Regions from separate parts of the Streptomyces sp. NPDC033270 genome, predicted to be linked through region 2. Evidence: predicted binding sites of a transcription regulator. Region 2 holds the regulator's gene; the other holds the start of a gene.
The links. Region 2 encodes HspR, which represses chaperone genes until heat shock. Its sites were predicted from a motif close to TTGAGNNNNNNNNNCTCAA; they were not measured.
Positions count from the first base shown of each region.

Region 1: a site for HspR is predicted at 1,703-1,721, ahead of lon (endopeptidase La). Genes of this name have one in related genera too.

Region 1 covers NZ_JBVIRA010000002.1:177,708-185,175, forward strand. Annotated here, with positions in the region: gene ACZ5XZ_RS04280 (YfbM family protein) at 51-554, opposite strand; gene ACZ5XZ_RS04285 (pentapeptide repeat-containing protein) at 736-1,581, shown strand; gene lon (endopeptidase La) at 1,744-4,200, shown strand; gene ACZ5XZ_RS04295 (lysozyme) at 4,318-5,178, opposite strand; gene ACZ5XZ_RS04300 (MarR family winged helix-turn-helix transcriptional regulator) at 5,457-5,960, shown strand; gene ACZ5XZ_RS04305 (hypothetical protein) at 6,282-7,127, opposite strand.
Region 2 covers NZ_JBVIRA010000005.1:228,519-235,986, forward strand. Annotated here, with positions in the region: gene ACZ5XZ_RS10960 ((Fe-S)-binding protein) at 1-884, opposite strand, end outside; gene dnaK (molecular chaperone DnaK) at 1,184-3,043, shown strand; gene grpE (nucleotide exchange factor GrpE) at 3,040-3,693, shown strand; gene dnaJ (molecular chaperone DnaJ) at 3,739-4,911, shown strand; gene ACZ5XZ_RS10980 (heat shock protein transcriptional repressor HspR) at 4,913-5,365, shown strand; gene ACZ5XZ_RS10985 (hypothetical protein) at 5,468-5,872, opposite strand; gene ACZ5XZ_RS10990 (pyridoxamine 5'-phosphate oxidase family protein) at 6,283-6,687, opposite strand; gene ACZ5XZ_RS10995 (Uma2 family endonuclease) at 6,713-7,294, opposite strand.

The DNA.
Region 1 (7,468 bases), on a different contig from region 2:
CCCCCCCCCCCCCTCCCCCCCCCCCCCCCCCCCCCCCCCCCGGACCCGCCCTAGCCGAGCCAGACCAGCACCGCGTCCCCCCGGTCCGCCGCCGCGCGGAAGAACGGGCGCAGCGCGTCGTAGTGCTCGCGCACGTAGTCCAGGGACTCGCCGCGCTCCCACACGATCGACGGATACACCTCCGCCTTGGCGAGGTCCTCGGGGCCGACGCCGGCCGTCAGATCCGCGCCGGATATCCCCGCGAGCACCTCGGCGGCGACCCGCACCCGCTCGGCGGTGAGGTAGCGAGGCGGGCCGTAGCCCCAGTCCTCCGCCGTCGGGATGTCCCCCTCGCCGTGCACGATGTCCACCGGGAAGGCCGCCCGGCGCAACAGGAACCCGAGGGCGTCCCAGGCCTTGTCGACGTCCAGGCAGCGCGCGGCGGCCGGCTCCGCGGGCTGTCCGGCTTCCGCTTCCATCCGCCCGATGACCAGCTTCAACGCCCACTCCGGGTCACCGAGGGCGCGGTCGAATTCGGCGGGTGTGACACGTGCGTACTGTCCGATCATGCTCATGGACCCGAGGCTAGGGGCGACCACTGACAACGCCCGGCGGCCGGCGCCGCGTTGGCGGTCCGCGGGCGGCTCGCGGCGAGCGAAACCGGCCAGCCGCGCCACCCGTCCGGGCCTGGGAGAATGGACGTCCTTTCCAGGCGCCGCCCGTGCGGCGCACACCGGCCGCAGGAGTACCCGCACCTTGTCCCCAGACCGCGCGCCCGAGCGCAAGCAATCGAATCCGGACACTGTCGAGCTGGGCCTGCAGTCCGACTGCGGCAGCTGTTTCGGGCTGTGCTGCGTCGCGCTGCCGTTCGCTGCCTCCGCGGACTTCGCCCTCGACAAGGAGGCCGGCCGGCCCTGCCCCAACCTGCAGACCGACTTCCGCTGCGGCATCCACACCGATCTGCGCAAGCGCGGCTTCTCCGGCTGCACCGTCTTCGACTGCTTCGGCGCCGGGCAGAAGGTCTCCCAGGTCACCTTCGGCGGGCGGGACTGGCGGCAGGCTCCCGGCACTGCCCGGCAGATGTTCGACGTGTTCCCCGTCATGCGGCAGCTGCACGAACTGCTCTGGTACCTGGCCGAGGCGCTCACCCTGCGGGCCGCCCGCCCCCTGCACGCCGACCTGCGGGCCGCGCTGGAGAAGACCGAACGCCTCACCCGCGGCAGCGCCGAGGACCTCGCCGCGCTGGATGTGCCGGCCCACCGGGGCGAGGTCAACGCCCTGCTGCTGCGCACCAGCGAGCTCGTACGGGCCAAGGTCCCGGGCCGCAAGAAGGAGCGGCGGGGCGCCGACCTCATGGGAGCCCGCCTCAAGGGCGCCGACCTCCAGGGCGCCAACCTCCGCGGGGCGTACCTCATCGCCGCCGACCTCAAGGGCGCCGATCTGCGCCGGGCGGATGTGATCGGCGCCGATCTGCGCGACGCCGACCTGAGCGGTGCCGACCTCACCGGCGCCCTCTTCCTGACCCAGTCCCAGCTGAACGCGGCCCGGGGGAACGCCGCCACCAAGCTGCCCGAGACGCTGACCCGCCCCGCGCACTGGTAGCCGGGCGCTCCCCGGGCACCCGCGCCGCGCACCGACAGGCGCCGGGCGCTCCCCGCCACCCACCCCGTCCCGATCGCTCACAGCGAACGCGTGTGGGGGAACAACTCCCCGTCCCCCTGCATTGAGTGGGTAAAGCTCAACTTGATTGCCGAAGGGGAGATCATGGCTTCGACGTCCACATCGCTCACCCTGCCCGTGCTGCCGCTCGACGACGAGGTCGTGCTCCCCGGCATGGTGGTGCCGCTGGACCTGTCCGACGCGGACGTCCGCGCCGCGGTGGAGGCCGCACAGGCCGCCGCCACCTCGGGTAACAAGCCGCGGGTGCTGCTTGTGCCCCGCATCGACGGCACCTACGCGGGAATCGGCACGCTCGGGCGGATCGAGCAGGTCGGGCGGCTGTCCGACGGCGACCCCGGAGCGCTGATCCGGGGCCTGGGCCGGGTGCGGATCGGCTCCGGCACGACCGGGCCCGGCGCCGCGCTGTGGGTGGAGGGCACGACCGTCGACGAACAGGTCCCCGATCCGCTGCCCGGGGCCGTCGCCGAACTCGTCACGGAGTACAAGGCGCTGGCCACCAGCTGGCTGCGCAAGCGCGGCGCCTGGCAGGTCGTCGACCGCGTCCAGCAGATCGAGGACGTGCCGGCGCTGGCCGACAACTCCGGCTACTCGCCCTTCCTGACCACCGAGCAGAAGGTCCGGCTGCTGGAGACCACCGACCCGGTCGCCCGCCTGAAGTTCGCCACCGAGGCGCTGCGCGACCACCTCGCCGAACAGGACGTCGCCGAGTCCATCGCCAAGGACGTCCAGGAGGGTGTCGACAAGCAGCAGCGCGAGTTCCTGCTGCGGCGGCAGCTGGAGGCGGTCCGCAAGGAACTCGCCGGGCTGAACGGCGATCCGGAGGACGAGGGCGACGACTACCGCGCCCGGGTCGAGGCCGCCGAGCTGCCCGAGGACGTCCGCAAGGCCGCCCTCAAGGAGGTCGACAAGCTGGAGCGGGCCAGCGACCAGAGCCCCGAGGGATCGTGGATCCGCACCTGGCTGGACACCGTCCTCGAACTGCCGTGGAACGAACGGACCGAGGACGCCTACGACATCGCCGGCGCCAAGCAGGTGCTGGACGCCGACCACGCCGGCCTGGAGGAGGTCAAGGAGCGGATCACCGAATACCTGGCCGTCAGGAAGCGCCGGGCCGAGCGCGGCCTCGGGCTGGTCGGCGGCGGGGCGAAGGCGGCCTCGCCCGGCGATTCCGGCAAGGGCGGCGGGCGCCGGGCGGGCGGCGCCGTGCTCGCGCTCGTCGGCCCGCCCGGCGTGGGCAAGACCTCGCTGGGCGAGTCCGTCGCCCGCGCCATGGGTCGCACGTTCGTCCGGGTCGCGCTCGGCGGCGTCCGCGACGAGGCGGAGATCCGCGGCCACCGCCGTACGTACGTCGGCGCGCTGCCCGGCCGGATCGTCCGCGCCATCAAGGAGGCCGGCTCGATGAACCCGGTCGTCCTCCTCGACGAGATCGACAAGGTGGGGTCCGACTTCCGGGGCGACCCGGCCGCCGCCCTCCTGGAGGTACTGGACCCGGCGCAGAACCACACCTTCCGCGACCACTACCTGGAGGTCGAACTCGACCTCAGCGATGTCGTCTTCCTGGCCACCGCCAACGTCCTCGAAGCCATCCCCGAGCCGCTGCTCGACCGGATGGAGCTGGTCCGGCTGGACGGCTACACCGAGGACGAGAAGGTCGTCATCGCCCGGGACCACCTGCTGCCGCGCCAGCTGGAGCGGGCCGGCCTGGAGCCGGACGAGGTGACGCTTCAGGACGACGCGCTGCGCAAGCTGGCGGGGGAGTACACCCGCGAGGCGGGCGTACGGAATCTGGAGCGGGCCCTCGCCCGGATGCTGCGCAAGGTCGCCGCCCAGCACGAACTCGGCGAGCGGGAGCTGCCGTTCACCGTCGGCGTGGAGCAGCTGCGCCCGCTGCTGGGGCGGCCGCACCACACCCCCGAGTCCGCCCAGGACCCGGCCGAGCGGCGGACGGCCGTCCCCGGTGTGGTCACCGGCCTCGCGGTCACCGGCGCCGGCGGCGACGTGCTCTATGTGGAGGCCTCGCTCGCCGATCCGGAGACCGGTGCGTCCGGGCTCCAGCTGACCGGCCAGCTCGGCGACGTGATGAAGGAGTCCGCGCACATCGCGCTGTCGTTCCTGCGCTCCCATGGCGCGGAGCTGGAACTGCCGGTCGCCGACCTCAAGGAGCGCGGAGTGCATCTGCACGTACCGGCGGGCGCCGTCCCCAAGGACGGGCCGAGCGCGGGCGTGACGATGACGACGGCGCTGGCCTCGCTGCTGTCGGGCCGGCAGGTCCGGCCGGACGTGGCGATGACCGGTGAGATCTCGCTGACCGGGCGGGTGCTGCCGATCGGCGGCGTCAAGCAGAAGCTGCTCGCGGCGCACCGTGCCGGGATCACGACGGTGATCATCCCCAAGCGGAACGAACCGGACCTGGACGACGTCCCGGCCGAGGTCCTCAGCTCCCTGGAGGTCCACCCGGTCGCGGACGTCCGCCAGGTCCTCCAACTGGCGCTGACGCCGGCGTCCAACGGCGCCGTGCCGGAGATCCCCCTCGCGGCCTGAGCCGCGCGGGGCTGACGGGACGGGCCCCTGCCGCACGGACCGTGCGGCAGGGGCCCGTTCGCGCGTACGGCCCGGGCGCGGGCGGGACCGTACGCCCGGGCCGTCGGCCGGGTGCGCTCAGCCGTTCGCCAGCGCCTGGAGCCGGTCGTAGGCGCCGTTGAAGCGGTTGTGGTCACCGACCGTCGGGCCGGTCGAGGTGTACTGCCAGATGGTGTGGAAGCCCCAGCCGGCCGGGAGTTCGCCGACCGAGGAGCCGTAGCGCGGAACCCACAGCGGGTTGATCGCCCCGAAGGCGGACGAGTTGCCGGTGCACTGCTTCCACCAGCCGGTGGAGGTGTAGACGACCGCGTCCCGGCCGGTGCGCGCCTTGTAGGTGGCGAACCAGTCCTTCATCCAGTTGACCAGGCCGGCCGCGCTCAGGCCGTAGCAGGTCGCGCCGTAGGGGTTGTACTCCATGTCGAGCGCGCCGGGCAGCGTCCTGCCGTCCCTGGACCAGCCGCCGCCGTGGTCGACGAAGTAGTTGGCCTGGGCGGCGCCGCTGGAGGTGTTGGGCGTGGCGAAGTGGTACGCGCCACGGATCATGCCCACGTTGTAGGAGCCGTTGTACTGCTGCGCGAAGTACGGGTTGGTGTAGCTGGTGGACTCCGTCGCCTTGACATAGGCGAAGCGGACGCCGCTGTTCCAGAGCGTCGACCAGGCGACGTTGCCGTTGTGGCTGCTGACGTCCACGCCCTCGACGGACGCCGCGAGCGAGGACGCCGGCGGGGCGGTGCCGGCCGCGGTGCCTTCGTGCCTGGCGATCTGCGAGCCGGCCCAGTCCTGTCCGGGATGGGTGGGTTCAGGTGCGCGCCGCGGGGCCTGGGCGCCGGCGGCGGACGGCAGGCCGAGGAGGAGGGCGAGGATCGCGAGAAGGGCCCCGGCCACGGTCGCGAGGGAGCGGGCGGGGCGGTGGGGGAGGCCGGATCTGAGCACGGTCATACGTGTCTCCGGAGATCTCGGTGGGTGACCTGAGGGGGGATGATCTGACGGCATGACGCAGACGCGATGACACGGAGGTGCGGTGTGCATGACGCGCGGCGGAACCTTTGTCGCCGACCGGGTCGCTTGGTATGGCCATGCCAGAAACTACGATACGCGCGTAGACCGATGGGGCAAAAGAGGGTTGCCGGGCTGCCGTTGGTCTAATCCTGCGAAATACTGGCCGAGCTGCGGCTTCGGCCGCCGAGGGCGGAAACTTTCAGATGAGGAAAGCGGGAATGGGCGCTGACGTGCACAACACCGGAGCCGGCGGCACCGCGGCGGACGGCGAGCCGACTGGTGTGGACCACGTATTTCTCGCCCTGGAAAGGGAATTGGCGGTATTCCTCCGCCGCGCCCGGGCCTCGTCCGGCGAATTGGCCCGCGAGGTGCATCCCGATCTGGAGCCGTCCGCGTACGGGCTCCTGCTCCGGCTGGCCGACGCCGGCGCGCAGCGCGCCACCGACCTCGCCGGCTTCTTCGGCGTCGGCAAGGCCACGATGAGCCGCCAGCTGCACGCCCTGGAGAAGCTGGGGCTGGTCGCCCGCGAGCCGGACCCGGCCGACGGCCGCGCCGTCCTCGTCCGCATCACGGACGAAGGCCGCGCCCGCTTCACCCGCGTCCGCAACGGACGCCGCGCCCAGTACGCGCGCCGGCTCGCCTCGTGGGACCGCGCGGAGGTGGCCGAACTGGCGCGGCTGCTGCACCGCTTGAACACGGAGCAGGAGAGCGAGGAGGGGTAGGGCCGGGGTAGGGGTAGGGGTAGGGGGAGGGGGCCGAGGGGGGTAGGGGTGGTCGAACGCATTCCGTAGGGGATGCGAACGCCCCCTGCGGGGCCACAACGTGGTGGGGGTGGGGGGTATTCCCGGACGCTGGGGAGACGGTGGGGAACTCCGGGACGTGGTGCGGGGCGAGAGGTATTCCCGGACGTTGCCCCAGGGCCGGGCACCACGGTTCAGGGCGCCACCACTCGGGACGTCGCGGTTCAGGGCGCCACCGCCCGGGACGTCGCGGTTCGGGGCCCACTGCTCGGGACGTCGCGGTTCAGGGTGCGGTGTCCCTGCTCAGGGCGCCACGTAGATCACCGTTGCGTCGTCCCGGGCCTTGCCGCGTGGATGGGTCGCGCACCCCGGGTCCGCCGCCTCGGCCGCCCGGACCCGGTCGATGAGGGACTGCGGGCCCCGCTCGGCCACCAGGTCGAGGCAGTCCTTCCAGGAGCCCTGCTGGAAGACCTCCACCCAGCGGCCCGCGCCGTCGGTGAGTGCGGTCAGCGAGCGGACCTCGGCGCGCGGGGTGCTGCCGGTCACCGCGCGGGCGGCCACCGACGGATCGGCGGCCGCGGTGAAGAAGCCGCCCTCGGCGTTGCGCAGCGCCTCGACCGCGCGGCCGTACGCACGGCCCGCCACCGCCCGTTCCGCCGAGCCGCGGGGCAGCGCCCGTACGGCGGCGCGCTGGGCACGGACCGTGGGCGGCAGTTCATCCAGCCGCGGGTCCAGCACCGGGTGCACCGAGCCGTCCACCCGCTCCAGCAGGAGGACCGAATCGGACAGGACGAGATGCTCGACGGCGTCCTCGGACCACCGTGCGGCCACCACGGTTGCCTGCGGAGTGCGGACGTGAGAAAGGTCACAGGTGTCGCGGTGGTCTTCGGCCGTCCGCGAGATGGCGGCGGCCAGCACCTCAGCAAGTGTCATATCCCGGCGTGAAACCGACAGTTCGAGCAATGCGCCGCCGAGCCGCGCGGTGAACCACGGCAGGGTGTGCACGCATCCGTAGTCCTCGGCGGGCGGCGTCACACCGTCCAGCAGAACCATGACTCCGCCCTGGCCAAAGGCCGGCAGGGCGACCGATGCGTAGTCCTCGTTTGGGCGTTGGGGATCGCCCGGCTCGGTGGCGAGTTCGATGCGCATGGCCGCAAGTCTGCCGGAGGCCCCGTCGGCGCCCCGCTGACCGGGCGCTGCCGGCGGCGTCGGCGTACGGGCAGGTCAGCGGCGTACAGAAGGTATGGACCACCGGCCCGGCGGCGTGCGGGCGGGCATCCTTCCAGGACCGGCACGCATCTCCAAACCCGTCCGGGCGGTGCGCGGGTCCGCCGCGAAAATCGGCGGCGCCGGGAAGTTGATGGTCAAACTCCGAGTGATGTTCACTCGTTCAGGTGGCCAGGCATGTGTTGCCGGGCCACTGTGCGGCGCCGGTGGAAGGGTCGTTGCCCGGTCAAGGGCGGGACCAGGACATCCATCGCGACGCGCAG
Region 2 (7,468 bases):
CCCTTCCAGGAGAAGTGCTCGATCTGCGAGACGCCGAACTGGTCGTCCTCGCCCGGGTCCTCGAAGTCGATCGGCTTGCCCCGGCTGGTCATCGGCGGCAGCGCGCCCAGGGCCACGTCGCCGGAGGCCTCGCGCTTGAACCAGATGTTGGGGAAGGCCAGGAAGCGGTGCCAGGCAACACCCATGTCGGTCTTCAGGGCGACCGTGATCATCCAGATGAAGGAGGTCGCGATCTTCAGACCGGCGAAGAAGTAGGTGAGGTTCTGGAGCGTGGAGACGTCCATCCCCTCCAGCCACGAGACGACCGGGTACGAGATGAAGAACGAGGCCTCGTAGCCGTCCACGTGGTGCTGGGCGCCTTCGAGCGCGTGCAGCATGAAGATGCAGACGCCGACGATGAGGATCACGGCCTCGACGAAGTACGCCTGGCCGATGTTGGAGCCCGCGAAGCGGGACTTGCGGCCCGGCTTGTCCGGCCGGTTCAGCTGCCGGATCACGATGAGCGTCAGGATGCCCAGCGCCGTCATCGTGCCGAGGAACTCGACGAAGACGTTGTACGGCGCCCACTCACCGATGATCGGCAGGAGCCAGTCGGCCTTGAAGAGCTGCCCGATGGCGTTGACGATCGTCAGCAGGAGCGAGAAGAAGCCCACCGCCACGAACCAGTGCGCCACGCCGACGATGCCCCAGCGGTTCATCCGGGTGTGGCCGAGGAACTCCTTGACCACCGTGACGGTGCGCTGTGTGGGATCGTCGGTGCGGGTGCCTGCGGGTACGGGCTGGCCTAGCCGCATGAAGCGGTAGATCTGCAGGATGGCGCGGCCGAACAGCGCTACGCCGACCGCGATTAGGACCAGCGACACGATGATCGCGGCGAGTTGCATGACGGGCTCCTCGAACCTGCGAGAGCGGAAGACTGAGAAAGCTGAGCGGTAACTACTAAGCGGTAACTTTTTAGTTCTGCGGCTGAGGTTACCCATTCTCCCGGGTGCCATGAAGCCGCCCGGCCGGTGATCTGTGTCGCGAAGGCAACCCTGTGCGGCGGCCCGGCGTCTTCGGTGGCGGCCGGGTGACGATAAGGGCGACATAAAAGTTGAGTGGCTCACGCTCAGGTCTGTTGACAGGTTTTTCTTGGTGTTGCACTCTTGAGCCTGTTCCACTCAAGTCAGCTGGAGGAATCGAAATGGCACGTGCGGTCGGCATCGACCTGGGTACGACGAACTCCGTCGTCAGTGTTCTCGAGGGCGGTGAGCCCACCGTCATCACCAACGCCGAGGGCGCCAGGACCACGCCGTCCGTTGTCGCCTTCGCCAAGAACGGCGAGGTGCTGGTCGGCGAGGTCGCGAAGCGCCAGGCGGTTACCAACGTCGACAGGACCATCCGGTCGGTCAAGCGCCACATGGGCACCGACTGGAAGATCAACATCGACGGCAAGGACTTCAACCCGCAGCAGATGAGCGCCTTCATCCTGCAGAAGCTCAAGCGGGATGCCGAGGCGTACCTGGGCGAGAAGGTCGTCGACGCGGTCATCACCGTTCCGGCCTACTTCAACGACTCCGAGCGCCAGGCCACCAAGGAGGCCGGTGAGATCGCGGGCCTCAACGTCCTGCGCATCGTCAACGAGCCCACCGCGGCCGCCCTGGCCTACGGCCTGGAGAAGGACGACCAGACCATTCTGGTCTTCGACCTCGGTGGCGGCACCTTCGACGTCTCGCTGCTGGAGATCGGCGACGGCGTCGTCGAGGTGAAGGCCACCAACGGTGACAACCACCTCGGTGGTGACGACTGGGACCAGCGCGTCGTCGACTACCTGGTCAAGCAGTTCGCCAACGGCCACGGCGTCGACCTGGCCAAGGACAAGATGGCGCTGCAGCGTCTGCGCGAGGCCGCTGAGAAGGCGAAGATCGAGCTGTCGTCCTCGACCGAGACGACGATCAACCTTCCCTACATCACCGCCTCCGCCGAGGGCCCGCTGCACCTGGACGAGAAGCTCACCCGCTCGCAGTTCCAGCAGCTGACCGCGGACCTGCTCGACCGCTGCAAGACCCCGTTCCACAACGTCATCAAGGACGCCGGCATCCAGCTGTCCGAGATCGACCACGTGGTCCTGGTCGGTGGCTCGACCCGTATGCCGGCCGTCGCCGAGCTCGTCAAGGAGCTGACCGGCGGCAAGGACGCCAACAAGGGCGTCAACCCCGACGAGGTCGTCGCCATCGGCGCCACGCTGCAGGCCGGTGTCCTCAAGGGCGAGGTCAAGGACGTCCTGCTGCTGGACGTCACCCCGCTGTCCCTCGGTATCGAGACCAAGGGCGGCATCATGACCAAGCTCATCGAGCGGAACACGACGATCCCGACCAAGCGCTCGGAGATCTTCACCACCGCCGAGGACAACCAGCCCTCCGTGCAGATCCAGGTCTACCAGGGCGAGCGCGAGATCGCGGCGTACAACAAGAAGCTCGGGATGTTCGAGCTGACGGGTCTGCCGCCGGCCCCGCGCGGCGTCCCGCAGATCGAGGTCTCCTTCGACATCGACGCCAACGGCATCATGCACGTGACCGCGAAGGACCTGGGCACGGGCAAGGAGCAGAAGATGACCGTCACCGGCGGCTCCTCGCTGCCGAAGGACGAGGTCGACCGGATGCGCCAGGAGGCCGAGCAGTACGCGGACGAGGACCACCGCCGCCGCGAGGCCGCCGAGACCCGCAACCAGGGCGAGCAGCTGGTCTACCAGACCGAGAAGTTCCTCAAGGACAACGAGGACAAGGTCCCCGGTGAGGTCAAGACCGAGGTCGAGACCGCCGTCGCCGAGCTGAAGGAGAAGCTCAAGGGCGAGGACACCGCGGAGATCCGCACCGCCACCGAGAAGGTCGCGGCCGTCTCCCAGAAGCTCGGCCAGGCCATGTACGCCGACGCCCAGGCCGCGCAGGGCGCTGCCGGTGCCGAGGGTGCCGCTCCGGGTGCCGAGCAGGCCAAGGCCGAGGACGATGTCGTGGACGCCGAGATCGTCGACGACGAGAAGCCCAAGAAGGACGGTGCCGCGTGACGGAGGAGACCCCGGGTTTCGAAGAGAAGCCTGACGTCCCCTCTGACGCCGCTCCCGAAGACGCGGCGCAGGAGGCCGAGTCCGCCGACAAGGCGGGCTCGGCCCCGGCCGGGGACGTACAGGACGTAGCGCTCCAGGCGCAGCTGGACCAGGTGCGCACCGCGCTCAACGAGCGCACGGCGGACCTCCAGCGGCTCCAGGCGGAGTACCAGAACTACCGCCGCCGGGTCGAGCGGGACCGGGTCACGGTCAAGGAGATCGCCGCGGCGAACCTCCTGTCCGAGCTCCTGCCCGTGCTCGACGACGTCGGCCGCGCCCGCGAGCACGGTGAACTGGTCGGCGGCTTCAAGTCGGTGGCCGAATCGCTGGAGACCGTGGTCGCCAAGCTCGGTCTGCAGCAGTTCGGCAAGGAGGGCGAGCCCTTCGACCCGACGATCCACGAGGCGCTGATGCACTCGTACGCGCCGGATGTCACCGAGACGACGTGCGTTGCGATCCTGCAGCCCGGGTATCGCATCGGTGAGCGAACGATCCGCCCCGCGCGGGTCGCCGTCGCCGAGCCGCAGCCGGGCGCGCAGAGCGCCAAGTCCGGATCCGAGGACGAGGCCAAGGCCTCGGACGAGGAGAGCGGTGGCCCGGACGAGGGCTGACGTGAGGACCAACGAGAAAACCGCAGGAAAGGAGGGACGTCGGGGATGAGCACCAAGGACTTCGTCGAGAAGGACTACTACAAGGTCCTCGGCGTCCCCAAGGACGCCACCGACGCGGAGATCAAGAAGGCGTACCGGAAGCTCGCCCGCGAGAACCACCCGGACGCCAACAAGGGCGACGCCAAGGCCGAGGAGCGCTTCAAGGCGATCTCCGAGGCCAACGACGTCCTGGGCGACGCCAAGCGCCGCAAGGAGTACGACGAGGCCCGGGCGCTGTTCGGCAACGGCGGCTTCCGCCCCGGCCCCGGCGGGGGCGGCGGCAGCTTCAACTTCGACCTGGGCGACCTCTTCGGGGGCTCGGGCGGGGCCGGCGGGGCCGGGGGCTTCGGTGGCGGCCTCGGGGACGTCTTCGGCGGCCTGTTCAACCGTGGCGGCGCGGGTACGCGTACCCAGCCGCGGCGCGGCCAGGACATCGAGTCCGAGGTGACGCTCAGCTTCACCGAGGCGGTCGACGGGGCCACGGTTCCGCTGCGGATGTCCAGCCAGGCGCCCTGCAAGGCGTGTTCGGGGACCGGCGACAAAAACGGTACTCCTCGGGTCTGCCCGACCTGTGTCGGCACCGGCCAGGTCAGCCGGGGCGCGGGCGGCGGCTTCTCGCTGACCGACCCGTGCGCCGACTGCAAGGGCCGGGGCCTGATCGCCCAGGACGCCTGCGAGGTCTGCAAGGGCAGCGGACGCGCGACGAGCGCCCGCACGATGCAGGTCCGCATCCCCGCGGGCGTCTCCGACGGGCAGCGCATCCGGCTGCGCGGCAAGGGCGCCCCGGGCGAGCAGGGCGGCCCGGCCGGCGATCTGTATGTCGTCGTGCATGTCGGCGCCCACCCGGTCTTCGGACGCAAGGGCGACAACCTCACCGTCACGGTGCCGGTGACCTTCCCGGAGGCCGCGCTCGGCGGCGAGGTGAAGGTGCCGACGCTGGGCGGCCCGCCGGTCACGCTGAAGCTGCCGGCCGGCACCCCCAACGGACGCACGATGCGGGCCCGCGGCAAGGGCGCGGCCCGTAAGGACGGCACCCGCGGTGATCTGCTGGTCACCATAGAGGTGCTCGTCCCCGAGGACCTCGGCGACAAGGCGAAGGAAGCGCTGGAGTCCTATCGCGAGGCGACCGCGGGCCACGACCCGCGGGCGGAGCTGTTCCAGGCCGCGAAGGGAGACTGAGATGGACAGCCGGGGCGGGCAGCGTCGTAATCCGTATGAACTGACCGATGAGTCGCCGGTGTACGTCATCTCCGTCGCGGCTCAGCTCTCCGGCCTGCATCCGCAGACCCTGCGGCAGTACGACCGGCTGGGTCTGGTCTCGCCGGACCGCACGGCCGGGCGGGGCCGCCGCTATTCGGCCCGGGACATCGAACTGCTCCGTACGGTGCAGCAGTTGTCCCAGGACGAGGGCATCAACCTCGCCGGTATCAAGCGCATCATCGAGCTGGAGAACCAGGTCGCGGCCCTGCAGCAGCGGATCGTCGAGCTGCAGGGCGCCCTGGAGGGCGCGGCCAGCGCGATGCGCCAGCGGGAGGCGGCGGTGCACGCCTCCTACCGGCGTGACCTGGTGCCGTATCAGGACGTCCAGCAGACCAGTGCGCTGGTGGTGTGGCGGCCCAAGCGGTCCGAGTAGCGGACGGCGGGGCGCGCCGCGCGTCTACGTGGCGAAAAGGGCCGGGTGATCCCGGCCCTTTTTGTCATCTCCGTGAGTGTGCTTCCCCGTGCGCCGGGCCGGTCAGCAGCCGTTGTACCCGGCCGTCGGCATCGACAGCCGCCGGTGCACCTGCGACTTCATCGCCAGCGTGTAGACCGGCTCGTCGAGGTCGGCGGTCTCCAGCCGTACGCCGGCCGCCGCGCACCGTGCGGAGAACTCGTCGGCGCCGTCGACGGCGTTCTCCAGCGCCCGGCGGTTGGGCGTGACGAACACATCGACCAGGCCCTCTTCGACGTCCCGCCACAGCGCGCGGTGGTCGGCACGCAGCTGATAGAGGCTGAGCTGGCAGGTCAGGTGGTAGTCACGGGCCGCCGCCCACTGTTGGCACATGTCGTGCTGGCTGCGGTCGTCGACCAGGAACGGATCCTCGTCCAGCTCGGACAGCGGCATCAGGCAGGCGATCGCCGTGACTCGGACCGAGTTCATCGTGCCCTCCGGGGCGTGGCGACTGTGGGGGCGACGATACCCCCGAGGGCGGCCCGTGGTGGAGGGGCTGTGCCGGGCGGCGAGGCGTAACCGCAGGCGTGGCAGATCTTCCAGCCGTCCTGGTTCACGGCGAGTTGGCCACCGCAGCGCGGGCAGAGCTCGGCGTGCGGTCTCGGTGGGGCGGGGCGCGGTGGGCGCGGAACGGTCGTCACGATGCCTAATGCCGACGCCATGCGGCCTCCAGCTGCCGTCTCCTGCACGGGACAGGTCCGATCCCGCCCGTTCATTGCGCGGAGCTGTTCGGTTTCCTGTCGTACCTGAGTACCAGTTGGGCAGTTGTCGCCTGCTGTGGAGGGTGTGTTTTCGGCCAGGTCCGGCCCGGGGTGTGCGCGCCGTGCGGGTACCGGCTCTCAGGCCCGCCCCATCGCCCGGGTCACCGCGATCTCGATCATGACTCGATCGGGGTTCGGCGACGGCGTCCGCCCGTACCGTTCGGCGTACCTGCGCACCGCGTCGGCCACCGTCTCGGCGTCCGTACGCACCCGCGCGACGCCCTCCAGGGTCGCCCAGCGCCCCTTGTCGACCTGGCACACGGCGACGGTCGCGCCGTCCGCTCCGGCGGCGAGGATGTTCTTGACCTTGGTGCTGTCCTTGCGGGTGATGACCCGCGCGATCCGCTGCCCGGCGTCGTAGGTGACGCCCACGGGGACGACGTGCGGCGTCCCGTCCGTACGCAGCGTGGTGAGCGTCGGCATCAGGTACTCGCCCCAGAAGGCGAGGTACTCGGGGGTGAGGGCGGAGAGGTCGTGGGCCATGGGGGCAAGGGTAGGCCCGGCCCGCTCAGAGGAAGTCGGTGGTGTCCAGGTCGAAGGAGAAGGGGGCGGGGAGGGGGAGGGGTTTGCCGAAGGGGACGCGGTGGAGCTCGCGATAGTCCCCGTCCTGCGGTTCGCCGAACAGCGTGACCGTGGACTTCTCGCGATCAACGAGGAGGTACAGCGGGATGTTCGCCCGGGCGTAGGCGTCGCGTTTGATGACGCGGTCCCGGTCGGGCTTGCTGGAGGTCACCTCGACAACCAGGGCGACGGCGTCGCTGGGAACCCAGTTTCCTGGTAGGCCGAAGAGATCCGCGGCGCTGGGTGCGAAGGTGGCATCCGGGATCACGTAGTTCTTGGGGTACAGGCCGCCGGGTGACAGCGCGATTCCCTTGTTGCCGGACACGTCCATGTCGGTGTGGGACTTGCCCAGGACCTGCTTGACGATCTTGCTGAAACATCGCTCATGGCCGTTGTCCGGCGGCGGCGTCATAACAAGCTCACCCTCGATCAGCTCGGCCCGGAAGCCCTCGGGAGGCTCCAGGGCGAGGAAGTAGTCCAGGAGGGTTTCTTCACTGGTGGGCGTCGGCGCTTCTGCCATAGCCGTCATGCTGCACCTCCTTGTGGTCGAAGGCCAGCGTCGCCGGGTGAAGCCAGTGACGGAGGCATATTCGGAGGCGATTCCCCCGCAGGGGTGAGCCTTGAGTGGAGGCTTGAGTGGAATAGACTCAACTTATTGCACGTTAGTACCTGCAAGCAGAAGCATCGGAACAGCACGCACACA